Regions from separate parts of the Buttiauxella sp. BIGb0471 genome, predicted to be linked through region 1. Evidence: predicted binding sites of a transcription regulator. Region 1 holds the regulator's gene; the other holds the start of a gene.
What was found. The regulator PurR, encoded in region 1, represses purine synthesis genes. The targets are predictions, from matches to a motif close to CANGCAAACGTTTGCNTG.
Positions count from the first base shown of each region.

Region 2: the regulator PurR is predicted to act here: its motif matches at 1,792-1,809, upstream of epd (erythrose-4-phosphate dehydrogenase).

Region 1 covers NZ_JANUEU010000001.1:951,570-958,743, forward strand. The annotation lists gene punC (purine nucleoside transporter PunC) at 1-463, opposite strand, end outside; gene punR (DNA-binding transcriptional activator PunR) at 579-1,508, shown strand; gene purR (HTH-type transcriptional repressor PurR) at 1,588-2,613, opposite strand; gene M2371_RS04460 (YnhF family membrane protein) at 2,910-2,999, shown strand; gene sodB (superoxide dismutase [Fe]) at 3,039-3,620, opposite strand; gene M2371_RS04470 (C40 family peptidase) at 3,798-4,649, opposite strand; gene M2371_RS04475 (Grx4 family monothiol glutaredoxin) at 5,012-5,356, shown strand; gene rnt (ribonuclease T) at 5,419-6,072, opposite strand; gene gloA (lactoylglutathione lyase) at 6,168-6,575, opposite strand; gene M2371_RS04490 (alkene reductase) at 6,663-7,174, opposite strand, start outside.
Region 2 covers NZ_JANUEU010000003.1:336,056-343,229, forward strand. The annotation lists gene pgk (phosphoglycerate kinase) at 1-544, opposite strand, end outside; gene epd (erythrose-4-phosphate dehydrogenase) at 593-1,612, opposite strand; gene M2371_RS12300 (nucleoside/nucleotide kinase family protein) at 1,929-2,636, opposite strand; gene M2371_RS12305 (MltR family transcriptional regulator) at 2,633-3,142, opposite strand; gene glpX (class II fructose-bisphosphatase) at 3,158-4,129, opposite strand; gene M2371_RS12315 (zinc-binding dehydrogenase) at 4,132-5,406, opposite strand; gene M2371_RS12320 (PTS mannitol transporter subunit IICB) at 5,421-6,803, opposite strand; gene cmtB (PTS mannitol transporter subunit IIA) at 6,826-7,174, opposite strand, start outside.

The DNA of each region.
Region 1 (7,174 bases):
TCAAAATCCAGCTACCGAGCAGCGGTGCCAGTGCCGGAGACAAACCAACCAGCGGCATAATTGTTGCGAAAATACGATTTGCGCGGTTTGCCGGGTAGTAATCTGTCACCAGTGCCTGCCAGCTCACCGCCGCAGAACACACGCCAACGGCCTGTACAAAGCGCAGGACCAGCAGCGCGGTGGCGCTTTCGACCCACAACATGCCGATACAACCGATGGCAAACATACTCAACCCGGCCAGTAACACAGGTTTGCGGCCGAAATGGTCAGACAGCGGCCCCCACATTAACTGGGCGAACGCAAATCCAGCAAGGAACAAACTCAGGCTTGCGCTCACCGCGGAAGCATCGGTCTGTAAATCTTGCTGAATAGCCGCGAAAGCAGGCAGATACATGTCTGTGGCGAGGAACCCCAGCACACTTAATCCGGCCAGCCAGATAAGAAATCCTTTTGATGGTTGCATGTTTTTCTCTTGATTTATCTTGCAGGTTGATTGCCGCGAGAGTGTACGGAGTGCAATTACGCTTGTGAAACGCTAATATTTGTCTATTGCGTTCAAAAAATTTGTGAGCAGAAAAATGTGGTCTGAATATTCGCTGGAAGTGATAGATGCGGTGGCGCGCAATGGCAGTTTCAGCGGTGCCGCACAAGAGTTGCACCGCGTTCCGTCTGCCATCAGCTATACGGTACGGCAATTGGAAGAGTGGTTGGCAGTTCCACTGTTTGAACGCCGTCATCGTGATGTCGAATTAACCCCCGCAGGCGTCTTTTTTTTGAAGGAAGGGCGCTCTGTTATCAAAAAAATGATGACGACACGGCAGCAGTGCCAGCAGATCGCAAATGGATGGCGCGGACACCTGGCGATTGCGGTCGATAATATTGTAAAACCGGAGCGCACGCGCCAGCTGGTGTTGGATTTCTACCGTCATTTCCCGGATATCGAGCTGCATATTTATCAGGAAGTGTTTAACGGTGTGTGGGACGCGCTGGCGGATGGGCGCGTTGAAGTTGCGATTGGCGCAACGCAGGCCATTCCTGTCGGTGGGCGTTTTGCCTTCCGGGACATGGGGACACTGAGCTGGCGTTGCGTGGTGGCTGCAAATCATCCCCTGGCGGTACAAGGCGGTACATTAAGTGATGACGACTTACGTGCCTGGCCGTCGCTGGTTCTGGAAGATACCTCGCGTTCCTTACCAAAACGTATTACCTGGCTGCTGGATAACCAGCGGCGTGTAGTGGTGCCAGACTGGGAGTCGGGTTCCGATTGCCTGAGTGCAGGTTTGTGTATCGGTATGGTGCCATTGCATATCGCCAGACCGTGGGTAGATTCTGGTAAATGGTGCGAGCTGACGCTGGATAACCCATTCCCGGATGCCGCGTGTTGCCTGACGTGGAAGCAAAATGATGCGTCACCCGCGCTAGCCTGGTTATTAGATTATCTGGGAGATAGTGAGACGATGAATCAGGAGTGGTTGCAGGAGCCTGACAGCGCTGATTCACAGAGTTAGTAGGGTGGATAAGCCGTAGGCGTCATCCACCATTTACGTCAGAACTGTCGGATGACGCTGCTGTACGACCTACGCTATTTTAGCGGCGGTAATCGCGGAACGGGCCGTCGGCTACGGAGCGGCGTTCAATCAGGCGCGGATGCACTTCAATGGACTGCGACTCTTCGCGTTTGTTGACGATTCTGTCCAGCAACATGTTAAACGCCGTTTCACCCAACGAATCTTTTGGCTGGTGAATGGTGGTCAGGGCTGGCGAGAAGAAACGGGCGTTACGCACGTTATCGTAGCCAATAATTGAAATATCCTGCGGCACACGCAGACCCATTTCATCAGCGGCACAAATCGCGCCCATTGCCATAATATCCCCGCCACAGAATACTGCCGTTGGACGATGAGACTGGCCGAGGATCTGCTGCATCGCACGGTAGCCAGACTCTGGCTCAAAGTCGCCCTGAACAATCCAGTTTTCTGGAATGGCGATACCGGCTTCTTCCAGCGCTTTCATAAAGCCTGCATGACGACCGCCGCCGGTGTTACGTTCCATTTGGCCCGGAATGGCGCCAATTTCACGGTGGCCACGTTCAATCAAATAACGCCCGGCCAGATAACCGCCGTGGAACGCGTTATCGACCACAGAGTCGGTGAAGTCTGCGCGAGCTTCGCCCCAGTCCATCACCACCATTGGGATATGGCGATATTCTTCGAGCATGGTCAGCAGTGATTCCGGATACTCAGAACACATCACCAGCAGACCATCGACGCGCTTTTGCGCCATCATTGATAAATAAGCGCGCTGTTTTTCAAAGTTGTTGTGCGCATTGCCCAGAATCAGGGTATAGCCTTTTTCAAAGCAGCTATTTTCCACGGCTTCGATGATCTCGGCGAAATAAGGGGCTTCGCTGGAAGTGGCAAGCAGACCAATCGTTTTGGTGTGATTAACTTTAAGACTGCGTGCGACGGCACTGGGTGAATAGTGCAATTCTTTGATTGCCGCCCAGACCGCATTGCGAGTCTCTTCCGCCACAAAGCGAGTTTTGTTAATCACATGTGATACGGTTGTAGTGGAAACGTTTGCGCGCTTCGCCACGTCCTTGATTGTCGCCATTAAATTTCACTCCAGGCCATATCGTAAACTCCTGATAACTAATATGTTAAACGTTTGCGTACACTGACTCCTGAGGCAACGTTTGGGTTGCGGGTATGCCGGGATTGCGACATAAAACGGAAGGAGGGCATAGAATTGATGGTACGCAATAAATTAGCGAGGGATTTTGGCCTATCCGGAAGAAAAGTGGAAGAGGGAAAAGCGATATCAGGTTAAAACCAGGAGGATTTTTATTTCTGGTTGTGGGAAAATCACTCTGACACACCGATTGTAAGGTAATTAAAAGGAGTTTATTGATGAGTACAGATTTGAAATTTTCAATCACCACAACGGTTATTGTTCTGGCACTGATCGTATGTGGCGCGCTAACCGCCGTACTGCACTGATTAAAATGGGCCGCAATCGCGGCCCATATCATTTAGGTATTACGCTGCCAGATTCTTCGCAACAAATTCCCAGTTTACCAGCGCCCAGAAATGCTCAAGGTAGCCTGCACGAGCATTACGGTAGTCGATGTAGTAAGCATGTTCCCATACGTCTACCGTCAACAGCGGTTTTGCCGCAGTGGTCAGCGGGGTGCCGGCATTAGACGTTGAAACGATAGCTAATGCGCCATCTTCTTGCTTAACCAGCCAGGTCCAACCCGCGCCAAAGTTTTTGATAGCCGCGTCGGTAAACTGCTGTTTGAACTCAGCAAAGCTACCGAAAGATTTATTGATGGCTTCCAGCAGTGCGCCTGTTGGCTCGCCACCTGCGTTTGGTGCCAGGCAATTCCAGTAGAATGTGTGGTTCCACACCTGTGCTGCGTTGTTGAATACGCCGCCGTCTGAAGTACGAACGATCTCTTCCAGAGTTTTACCTTCAAGCGCGGTGCCCTTAACCAGATTGTTCAGGTTAGTGACGTAGGCTTGATGGTGCTTACCGTAATGGTATTCCAGCGTTTCGGCAGAGATGTGTGGGGCTAAAGCATCTTTCGCATATGGTAGTGCAGGTAATTCGAACGACATTGCAAACTCCTTATTACCCGTCATTCTTCGAGCCGCATCGTTGACTCAAATGAGTTAGGGTATCTATTGTTAAATAAACACTTTTAGTGCGGGTTTAGGTTAACAAATTGAAAGGAAAAGCAAAAGAGAAACGCACTCACCCGTTTATGGGCAAGTGCGAGTTTTTACGAAGAGGGATTAGCGAATGGTTTTTGAGGTCATAACGCGTTTGGCACCCACATAATGGCGCTGCCAGTAATCTTCACTTAAAGACGTGATTTGAATATCGCGACCCGTGCGAGGTGACTGGATGAATTTGCCATTTCCAACATACACGCCAACGTGATCAGCGGTGCCGCGACCACGGGTGCGGAAGAAGACCAGATCGCCTGTTTCCAGTTCGCCACGGTCTACTGAAGAAGCATCACGCAGATGATACATCTCGTTCGCGGTGCGCGGAATGCGGAATTTCACCAGATCTTTATAAGCGTAGTAAACCAGACCACTGCAATCGAAGCCGGTATTTGGCGACGTGCCTCCCCAGCGATACGGTTTGCCAATCTGGCCCATCAATTTATTCATTGCCGTTTTTTGTGCTTTTTGCACGCGGACTTTATGCGCCTGAGCAATAGTCGTTGGATGTTCTGCTTTAACTTTCACACAACGCGTTTTGTAACCTTTGCGAGGTTTACTGCATTTTTCGGTGAAAGTAACAGGCTGGACTTTTGCGAGCTGAGAGGATTTTTTGCGGTCGGTTTTGGCAAGACTCTTGGTTTTGGTGCTGCTGGCATTTTTAGCGGTTTTACTTTTCGCGGCAGCGGTTTCTTTTTTCTTGCTTGCGGTCCTGGTGGTGGTGCTTTTCTTGCTGGCGGTAGTGGTTTTCTGTTTACTCTTACTGCTCTTTTCTGTGCTCTTCGTTGTGGATTTCACAACGTGCGCCTTTTGCGCGACCACGGGACGAGCGTGTTCAGACGCCTGCGTCAATGGTATATACGGCAAGGTAAATAGCAGAGCACAGAGCGTGATAGATGTTTTTGTTATCCGCGCCACTCGACATTCCCCTGGTTAAAATAAATGCATGATAAATACCATCATGCCCGTGTATGATTTTGCGAAACCCGCCGATTCTAATCCATAAGGCGCAATAAAGTTAATAACCTTTTTCGATTCCTCTTCCTGTTTCGTTACCGAACGCAAAAAAAATGACCAAACTAATGGTTGTGAGGCTATTTATTGATCGTGCTTATAGTTATTTCCTGATTTGCAGCCGCGGGAAAAGTGTTATTCTTGATGCATGTTGTCCCTCCATCGCGCAGCACAGAAAAACCCTGTAAAAAATGGTGTTTTCTGGAGAGGGTGTCAATCGCTACAATGGCAGGCTAATGCCAGTACTTGGTTTGAGGAAGCAAGCAATGAGCACTATTGAAAAAATCCAACAACAGATCACCGAGAACCCAATTCTTCTTTATATGAAAGGTTCTCCGAAACTGCCTAGCTGTGGTTTCTCTGCCCAGGCTGTGCAGGCGCTGTCTGCCTGTGGCGAGCGTTTTGCATACGTTGATATTTTACAGAACCCAGACATCCGTGCTGAGCTGCCAAAATACGCAAACTGGCCGACTTTCCCGCAGCTGTGGGTTGATGGCGAGCTGGTTGGCGGCTGCGACATCATCATCGAAATGTATCAGCGTGGTGAGTTGCAATCTCTGATTAAAGAGACCGCAGCGAAGCATAAATCTGAAGAGCCAGACGCAGAGTAATTATTTGCTCATGTGTTTTGTGCTAATAAAAAAGCGACCGGTTTGGGTCGCTTTTTTTATGCTTACGATTCAGGTTCTGCCGGAAGCGGAAGAGGCCATCCACCTAAGCGTTTCCAGCGATTGACGATTTCGCAAAACAGATGTGCTGTTTGCTCGGTGTCATACAGAGCAGAGTGCGCCTGGCTGCTGTCAAACGGCATGCCCGCGGCGATGCACGCTTTGGCCAACACCGTTTGACCTAATGCCAGTCCGCTTAACGCGGCGGTATCAAAGGTGACAAACGGATGGAACGGGTTACGTTTGAGTGATGCGCGTTCTGCCGCTGCCATCATAAAGCTGTGATCGAATGTGGCGTTATGGGCGACCATAATCGCACGGTTGCATCCGCTGTCTTTGATGCCTTTACGCACCATTTTGAAAATCGCATGCAGCGCATCATATTCGCTGACGGCACCACGCAACGGGTTGTGCGGGTCGATACCATTAAAGGCCAGCGCTTCAGGCTGAAGGATGGCACCCTCAAACGGTTCGACATGGAAATGCAGGGTTTCATCCGGCGATAACCAGCCGTCTTGATCCATCTTTAAAGTGATGGCTGCGACTTCCAGTAAAGCATCGGTTTTCGCGTTGAAGCCAGCAGTTTCTACATCAATGACTACCGGATAAAAACCACGAAAACGGTCGCACAGGCTATGCAGTTGCGTGTTGTCAGACATCAGGATCTCTTAATACGGGGAAAAAGCAGCGCGCATTATGGCAAATTTTAGGGAGGGTTGCAGTAGCGGGCGCAAAAATGCCCGCTACTCGGGTATTAGTGACCCAGACCTTTGCCAGCGTCTTTACTTTCGATCAGCTCAATTTTGTAGCCGTCTGGATCTTCCACGAAAGCGATAACGGTGGAGCCGCCTTTTACCGGGCCCGCTTCACGCGTCACATTGCCACCGTTTTGGCGAATACGTTCGCAAGCTTCGGCTGCATTATCAACGCTCAGGGCGATGTGACCGTAGGCATTTCCCAAATCATAGCTTTCGGTGCCCCAGTTATAAGTCAGCTCAATAACCGCTTCTTCCGTTTCCGGACCGTAGCCCACGAAGGCCAGAGAGTATTTATATTCAGGGTTTTCGCTGGTACGCAGTAGGGTCATGCCCAGTACGTTAGTGTAAAACTCGATGGAGCGTTGCAGGTTGCCGACACGCAGCATGGTATGAAGTAAGCGCATAAATTCCTCGAAGAATTAGAAGGTTAATTTCTAAATGTGAGGTAAGTATAGCGGCGAATAAACGCCGCTATCAACGGAAGACTCTGATTATAAGGTCGGATAATCGGTATAACCTTCAGCGCCACCGCCGTAGAAGGTTTCAGGGCGCTGGGCGTTGAGTTCTGCATTGTGATGCAGGCGCTCAACCAAATCAGGGTTCGCGATGTAATCACGGCCAAACGCGACAGCGTCAATCAAACCTTTTTCGATTAATGCTTCTGCTTTTTCTGGGGTATAAGCGCCTGCACCAATGATCACACCGTTGAAACATTCGCGTACTTTCTGACGGAATGCCTCGGTGTATGGCTTGCCGCCGGCCCAGTCTGGTTCAGACATGTGCAGATAAGCGATGCCACGTTTGTTCAGTTCTTCAATCAGATACAACGCATCGGCTTCTTCATCCGGGCCGTTGTCCACATTCTGGAATGAACCGACTGGAGAGACACGAATACCAATACGGTCAGCGCTCCATTCTTTGCTCACAGCATCAACCACTTCCAGCACCAGGCGCGCGCGGTTTTCACGGCTACCGCCGTACTCATCGGTGCGATGGTTAGAAG
Region 2 (7,174 bases), on a different contig from region 1:
CAGGTTCTTTCAGTGCTTTACCCAGTGCGCTCAGTTCTTCAGCCAGCAGCGGGCCAGCACAAGCGATGTCTGCAAATTTGCCAACGCCGTGAGTAGAAGCCTGTGCACGGTGAGCAGTACCGAAAGCGTCCATTACGAATACGTCACACAGTGCAGCGTATTTTTTAGACAGGGTTTCGTCGTCTTTCTTTTCGCCTTTGTTGAAGCGAACGTTTTCCAGAACAACCAGTTCACCCGCTGCAACTTCAACGCCGTCGAGGTAATCTTTAGCCAGACGAACCGGAGCAGACAATTTGTCTTTCAGATAGTTAACAACCGGCAGCAGAGAGAATTCTTCGTTGTACTCGCCTTCAGTCGGGCGACCCAGGTGAGAAGTAACCATCACTTTAGCGCCTTGCTTCAGGGCCAGTTCGATAGTAGGCAAAGATGCACGGATACGTGCGTCAGATGTCACTTTCCCTTCTTTAACTGGTACGTTCAAATCTGCACGGATCAGAACGCGCTTACCAGCCAGATCCAGATCGGTCATCTTAATTACAGACATGGTGAATCCTCTCGTTGATTCTTAAAGTTTTGCGAACGCATATGCGCTCTACCTGAAACCACTTGCGGCCATGACTAACGTCGTGTCGAGCATTCGGTTAGCAAAGCCCCATTCGTTATCACACCAGACTAGAGTTTTAATCAGATGTTGCCCACTGACCCGGGTTTGTGTGCCGTCAACAATGGCACTGTGCGGATCGTGGTTAAAATCAGTCGAGACCAACGGTAATTCCGTATAGTCAACTATACCATGAAATGAATCCCGTGCTGCTTTTTGCAGCAACTTGTTGACTTCATTGGCATTAACTGCATTTTTCACCGTCACGCTTAAATCGATTGCCGTAACGTTAATGGTCGGAACACGTACCGCAATTGCTTCAAAACAGTCGTCAAATTGCGGGAAAATACGTGTGATACCAGCAGCAAGACGCGTATCAACAGGAATAATAGACTGGCTGGCTGCACGGGTGCGGCGCAAGTCCGGGTGATAGGCGTCGATAACTTGTTGATCATGCATGGCGGAATGAATCGTGGTGACTGTGCCCCACTCAATACCCCAGGCATCATCAAGCAATTTGATAATTGGAATGATGCAGTTTGTGGTGCAGGAAGCATTGGAAACAATGCGATGTTCAGCAACCACACTTTCATGATTCACACCGTAAACAACGGTGGCGTCGAGGTCGTTACCGCCTGGATGGGAGAAGAGGACTTTTTTGGCACCGGCTGCCAGATGCGCTTCACCGTCTGCACGGGAGCCAAACACACCGGTACAATCCAGCACCACATCAACACCCAGTTCACGCCACGGTAAATTTTCGATTTCCGGTTCGTGCAAAATGCGGATGGTGTCATCACCGACCCATAACTGGCTGCGTTCCTGACGCACGTCCCAGGCGAAGCGACCATGGCTGGTGTCGTATTTCAACAGATGCGCCATACCCGCAGCATCAGCCAGTTCATTGATTGCCACGACGGTAATTTCCGCACGGCGCCCGGATTCGTACAATGCACGTACCACGTTGCGCCCAATGCGACCGAAGCCATTAATTGCTATGCGAACGGTCATATCTCTCCTGCCAGAATCCCTGAGACTAAGTGGCTGACAGAGTAATCCAGCTGTCGCCTGAGGGGAATCCTCGCACTCTCGAAACTGCAATTGTTTGCTCAATTGTCGAACATTCATTCGACTGAAACGCTTCAGCCATGTTAAGCGATAAGCGGAATAAATGGAACGTTACCCCAGTACAGGCAACCGATCTTCTGACGCAGGTCACATTTTTGATGGAATAACTGCAACGACAAATGTGCAAAGGACGAATAATAACCAGGCAGGATCAAGCATGATGGAAAAGGCCGGGCCGTTTTAAAGACCCGTGCCCATATCAGCTTCGATGATAGCCGCCCTGATCGTCCATATGTAACTGCATATCTGCGGGCTGGCTGTTTTCCAGCACACGCAATACATTCGGCCCGTCAGTCGCCTGGAAAAAGGCTTCGGCTTGTTCCCGGGTCAAACCACCACGCACTTTTCTGCCAATCAGGCGCTCTGAGAGCATGTCAGGTGCAGCTGAAATGAAGACTGAGTAATCGCAAAGTTCGCGTAGGGCTTGCCATTCTGGCTGATTGAGCAGCAACCAGTTTCCTTCAACCACCACAATCGGCGCTGTTACCGTAATCGCGTTTTCCACCGGATCGTGCAAATTACGATCGTACTGCGGCCAGTGGCTTTCGGGCTTATGCAAATCGCGCAACGCATCCGTCAGCTTCTGCACATTAAAGGTCTGCGGCGCACCTTTATGCTGTTTGAGGTTGAATGCCTGTAGATAATCGTTGTAGTGATGGAATCCGTCCATCGGCAACGCCTGAATGGCGGGCAATACAGAATCTTGCGCGCTCAAATATTCCCAAAATGCCACCAGCGTCGATTTTCCGGTTCCCGGCGGGGCTGCTAAAAACACCACCAGTCTGCGGCTTAACCGCTTTTGTTTTTCGGCTAACTGTTTAAGCAACGGCTTATGCAACGCATCGACTTCTTCGTCGTTAAAATGGGCATGCGTCTCTAATCCATTTATTATCAATGTGACATTCACCAGACTAGCTCCTTCAATAATGAAGTCACCGCCAGAGATAACGCCGTTTTCACCAGATTCCCGTAGCGCACTTCGGAATAAATAGAGAAGTCCGAATACTTCATGCTTTTAATTGCATTAAACAGCGTGGCGTTTTGGGTAATTGAATTAAGGTTCGCAATGAAATCGTAAGTAACATCATCATGAAACTGTATGGTTTCTTTGCTGTGCTGCACGAAATCACAAAACTGGCTAAAACAGGTAATATCGGCATACAGCCATTTATCCATTTTCCCCAGGGCGTAAATCAAGCGCAGCGCAACGTCGATATCATCAAGCGGCCCGCTTCTGGCAAGTAAAGGCTTAACAGCGTACTCGACTATCTCTTCATCATTATCAACAAATAACGAAGGCAGAAATTGCCTGATTCCTGAAAGCAAAATATCGTGAGCGACACTCATAAACGAGGCCAGTGAATTTTGCGCTTCCAGCCGCTCAAGCACATCATCTTCGTTCAACGTGGTCATCAATAGCTCAGTACATTAAAGGTGATGTAGGGAGTCTATAATATTACAGGTGCGCTCTATACCATTAATCAAGAGCGTTTGTGTGCGCACTACATCACCTTCTTCACGCACCCCTTGCAGAATATCGCCTCCCGTCACGCCGGTTGCGGAAAATAAAACTTCCTCACTTTGGACGATTTCATGCAGGCTATAAATGCGGTTCACTTCGACGCCCATTTCAGCGCAGCGGCGGTGTTCGGAATCTGCAATCTGGCGATTCGCGGGAGACTCCCCTTTCGCCTGGCAAAAATCTAATAGCTCGATCTGCATTTCGCCCCCCAGCGCTTTCACTGCGCAGGCTGAAATAACGCCTTCCGGCGCACCGCCAATGCTGTACATCACGTCGTACTGGTTTTCCATCAAACACGTCATCACGCTGGCGGCAACATCACCATCTGGCAGGGCAATCACTTTCACCCCAAGTCTTGTGGCTACCGCTATCGCATCCTGATGGCGCGGTTTATCAAGCGTGACCATTCGCAACCGTTCGAGCGATTTACCCAGGGCTTTGGCAATATTACGCAGGTTATCTTCAAGCGTTGCCGCCAGGTTGATCACTCCTTTCGCCTTTTTGCCGACGACCAGCTTCTTCATATACATATCCGGCGCATGAAGCAGTGAACCTGCGGGCGCGCAGGCCATCACTGCTAGCGCGTTGTTTTGCCCCATCGCGACCATGCGTGTGCCTTCGATAGGGTCAACCGCAATATCGATTTTAGGAGACTGCCCGTTGCCTAGCATTTCGCCGATATAGAGCATGGGCGCATGGTCGATTTCCCCTTCACCAATGACGATTTTCCCCTGCATCTCGATTTGATTCAGCGCATCGCGCATGGCCTGTACCGCGACACCATCAATACGATTCTTGTCGCCGCAACCAATCAGGGGCCAGGCAGCCAGCGCGGCCTGTTCTGTGGTGCGGAAAAAAGGATAAGCCAATGTTTTCATGCTTAAGCCTCCATGCCGGTATCGACGCCAAAATGCGCTAACAAATGTTTTTCAGCGGCTTCGTTCCACACGCCGTGAGTTTCGCTTACCAGCTCAGCCAGGCGGCGGAATAACGGATCGGTTTCACCCTGGCGGGCGAAATCGGTGATCGCAGTCAGTGGCATAGTCACGCCGTTGTAAATCAGCTTTTTACCGCCAGGGATATCCGGCAGGTTCAACACGGTTTCAGGCACCGCATCTAAACCGCCGACATGCGTAACCATGAACGAAGGCTGCAACCGACCGCTGGCGGCAAGTTCGATGGCTTCCAGCATGTCGTCCGTGGAGCCGCCTGAAGTCCCAACGATATGCGTGCTGCCGTAGTGAACGTTGTAGAAATTAAACGGCACTTTAAAGTTTTTGTCAGTTGGCCCGGCAAAGAAGTTCAGGCAGCCATCATCAGCCAGCAGATCGTCGCCAAGCTCGATAACCGCGGGCACGGCGGCGTAGACAAAGACATCGTCGAAACCTGCGCCGCCTGTCATGTCTCGCAGCGCAGCAGCAGGGTCATCCAGATTTTTGCTATTCACATAAACCAGCTCAATGCCATTTTTTGCCGCCAGCTCTACCGGCAGCAATTTTTGCGCCTGCTCCAGTCGGGCTTCATCGATATCGACTACGACGACTTTAGCCGGTTTAATATTTCCATTAATCGCATAATCAATTGCGCCAATACCCATCGGCCCGGCACAGGCTAATAATGCCAGGTTACCGCCGGGTTTAATTCCCATGCGATGCTCATAAACATATTGAGTGGTGTGGTAGTTAGCTTTATAGGCACCAATAATGCAACACATCGGTTCGGCTAAAGAGGCGGCGGCAAAATAGGAACCGCTATAAGGCAAAACACAACCCATATCAATCGCCAGCTTAGGAATAATCATATAGGTGGCATTACCACCGAAATATTCGTAGCTGTATCCTGCCGAATACCCGCTTGGCAAACCCATCGCGGGTTGCAGAACGTAACGCTGACCCTTCTTATATTTATCCCGTAGATTATTGCCGACTTCAACAATCACGCCAGCACACTCATGCCCGGTAATAACCGGATGATTAATTAAATCATCCGGCACGCGTTTATGATCGCTTGCCAGTAACGCGGCTTTCCATGTTGATAAACAAACGCTGTCAGAAATAACACTCACTAATAATTCATCATCGGTAATCGCGGGTAATTCAAACTCACGGATACGCACATCCCGCTTGCCATAAATGGCTGCAACTTTAGTTTTCATAAGAATCCTTATTATTAAGCCTTAGCGGTTAATTCATTAAATAACGCGTCAAGTTTAGGGTCGCCGATATAGTTATTAATCAGTATCAGCGGTTTGTTAGTTACCAGTTTTACGCGCCCTTCAAGACTTGCGTGAGTGACAATAATTTCTGCATTCTCAGGAACGTTTTCGATCGCGTAATGTTTCACTTCTGTTTCCATGCCATGCTTTTGCAGGCGCTTACGGAAGGTTGTCGCCCCCATAGCACTTGACCCCATTCCTGCGTCACAGACGAAAGCGACCAGTTTCACAGGTTTGGCACTCCACGCGCCTTCCTGTTTCATCGCCTTCATGGCGCTGGCTGTCTCATCAAAGTTGTCTTCTTTCTCGACTTCTTTGCTGCGGTCCATTTTCAGGATCAGCGAGGTGATAACAAATGACACGACAGTTGCAACGGTGACCCCAGCGATTGTGGCGAAGAAGGCTCCGCGCGGTGTCAGTGCCAGATAAGCAAAGATAGAACCCGGACTCGGCCCCGCGACCAGGCCACCACCCAGAAGGTTAAAGGTGTAGATCCCGGACATACCGCCTGCAATCATGGCAATCAGCGTCAATGGTTTCATCAACACATACGGGAAATAGAGTTCGTGAATGCCGCCGAGGAAATGAATAATCATGGCGCCCGGTGCGGATTTTTTTGCCATTCCTTTGCCAAACACAGCAAATCCAAGCAGCAAGCCGAGTCCTGGCCCCGGGTTCGATGCCACCATAAAGAAGATAGATTTCCCGGTGTCCGACGCTTGTTGCATTCCTAACGGATAGTACACACCCTGATCGATAGCGTTATTCAGAAACAGAATTTTTGCCGGTTCATTAATCAATGATAAAAGCGGCAAATATCCCGTACTCACCAACGCTTCAATACATTCCTTCACGAAATTATTAGCCACCAGAACCGCCGGGCCGATAATTTCGAAGGCAAACAAGCACAACAACATCCCGGCAATACCCAATGAGAAGTTATTGATAACCATCTCAAAACCAGGTGGAATGCGCTTTTCCAGTTTGGTGTCGATGACTTTGATAATCCAACCGCCCAGCGGCCCCATGATCATCGCGCCAATAAACATCGGAATATCCGCGCCAACAATCACACCGATGGTGCCAATTCCGCCCATCACAGCGCCACGTTTGCCACCCACTAAATGGCCGCCGGTTGAACCAATCATCACCGGAAGCAAATAGGTAATCATCGGGCCAACTATTTTGGCGAAATGCTCATTAGGCATCCAACCGGTTGGAATAAATAACGCAGTAATAAAACCCCACGCAATAAAAGCACCAATATTGGGGATAACCATAGCTGTAAGAAATCCGCCGAAAGCCTGGACTTTGGCACGAGCCGATTTATTTTTCATATTTATCCTGACGAGAGAGTGATTACTCTTGAGTGATAATATCCATGAGTTGCTGTGTGGTATTGGCATTTAGCAAGGCTTCAATTTTTTCTTCTTCGCAAAACATTTCGCTTAATACCTGAATCGCACCAATATGCTCATCAGAATCAGCTGCCGACAATCCTATTAGTAATTTTACGGGCTCTTTACTTTCGCCAAAAGCCACACTGTTTTTTAATAGCGTGAGTGATAAACCCGTTTTTATTGCGCCACACTCCGGTCGGGCATGAGGCATTGCAACAAATGGCGCCAGAATATAATACGGCCCAGTTTCTTCGGTGGTGGATTTTATTGCATCGATGTAAGAAGAGGTGACATATCCTTTCTGCAAT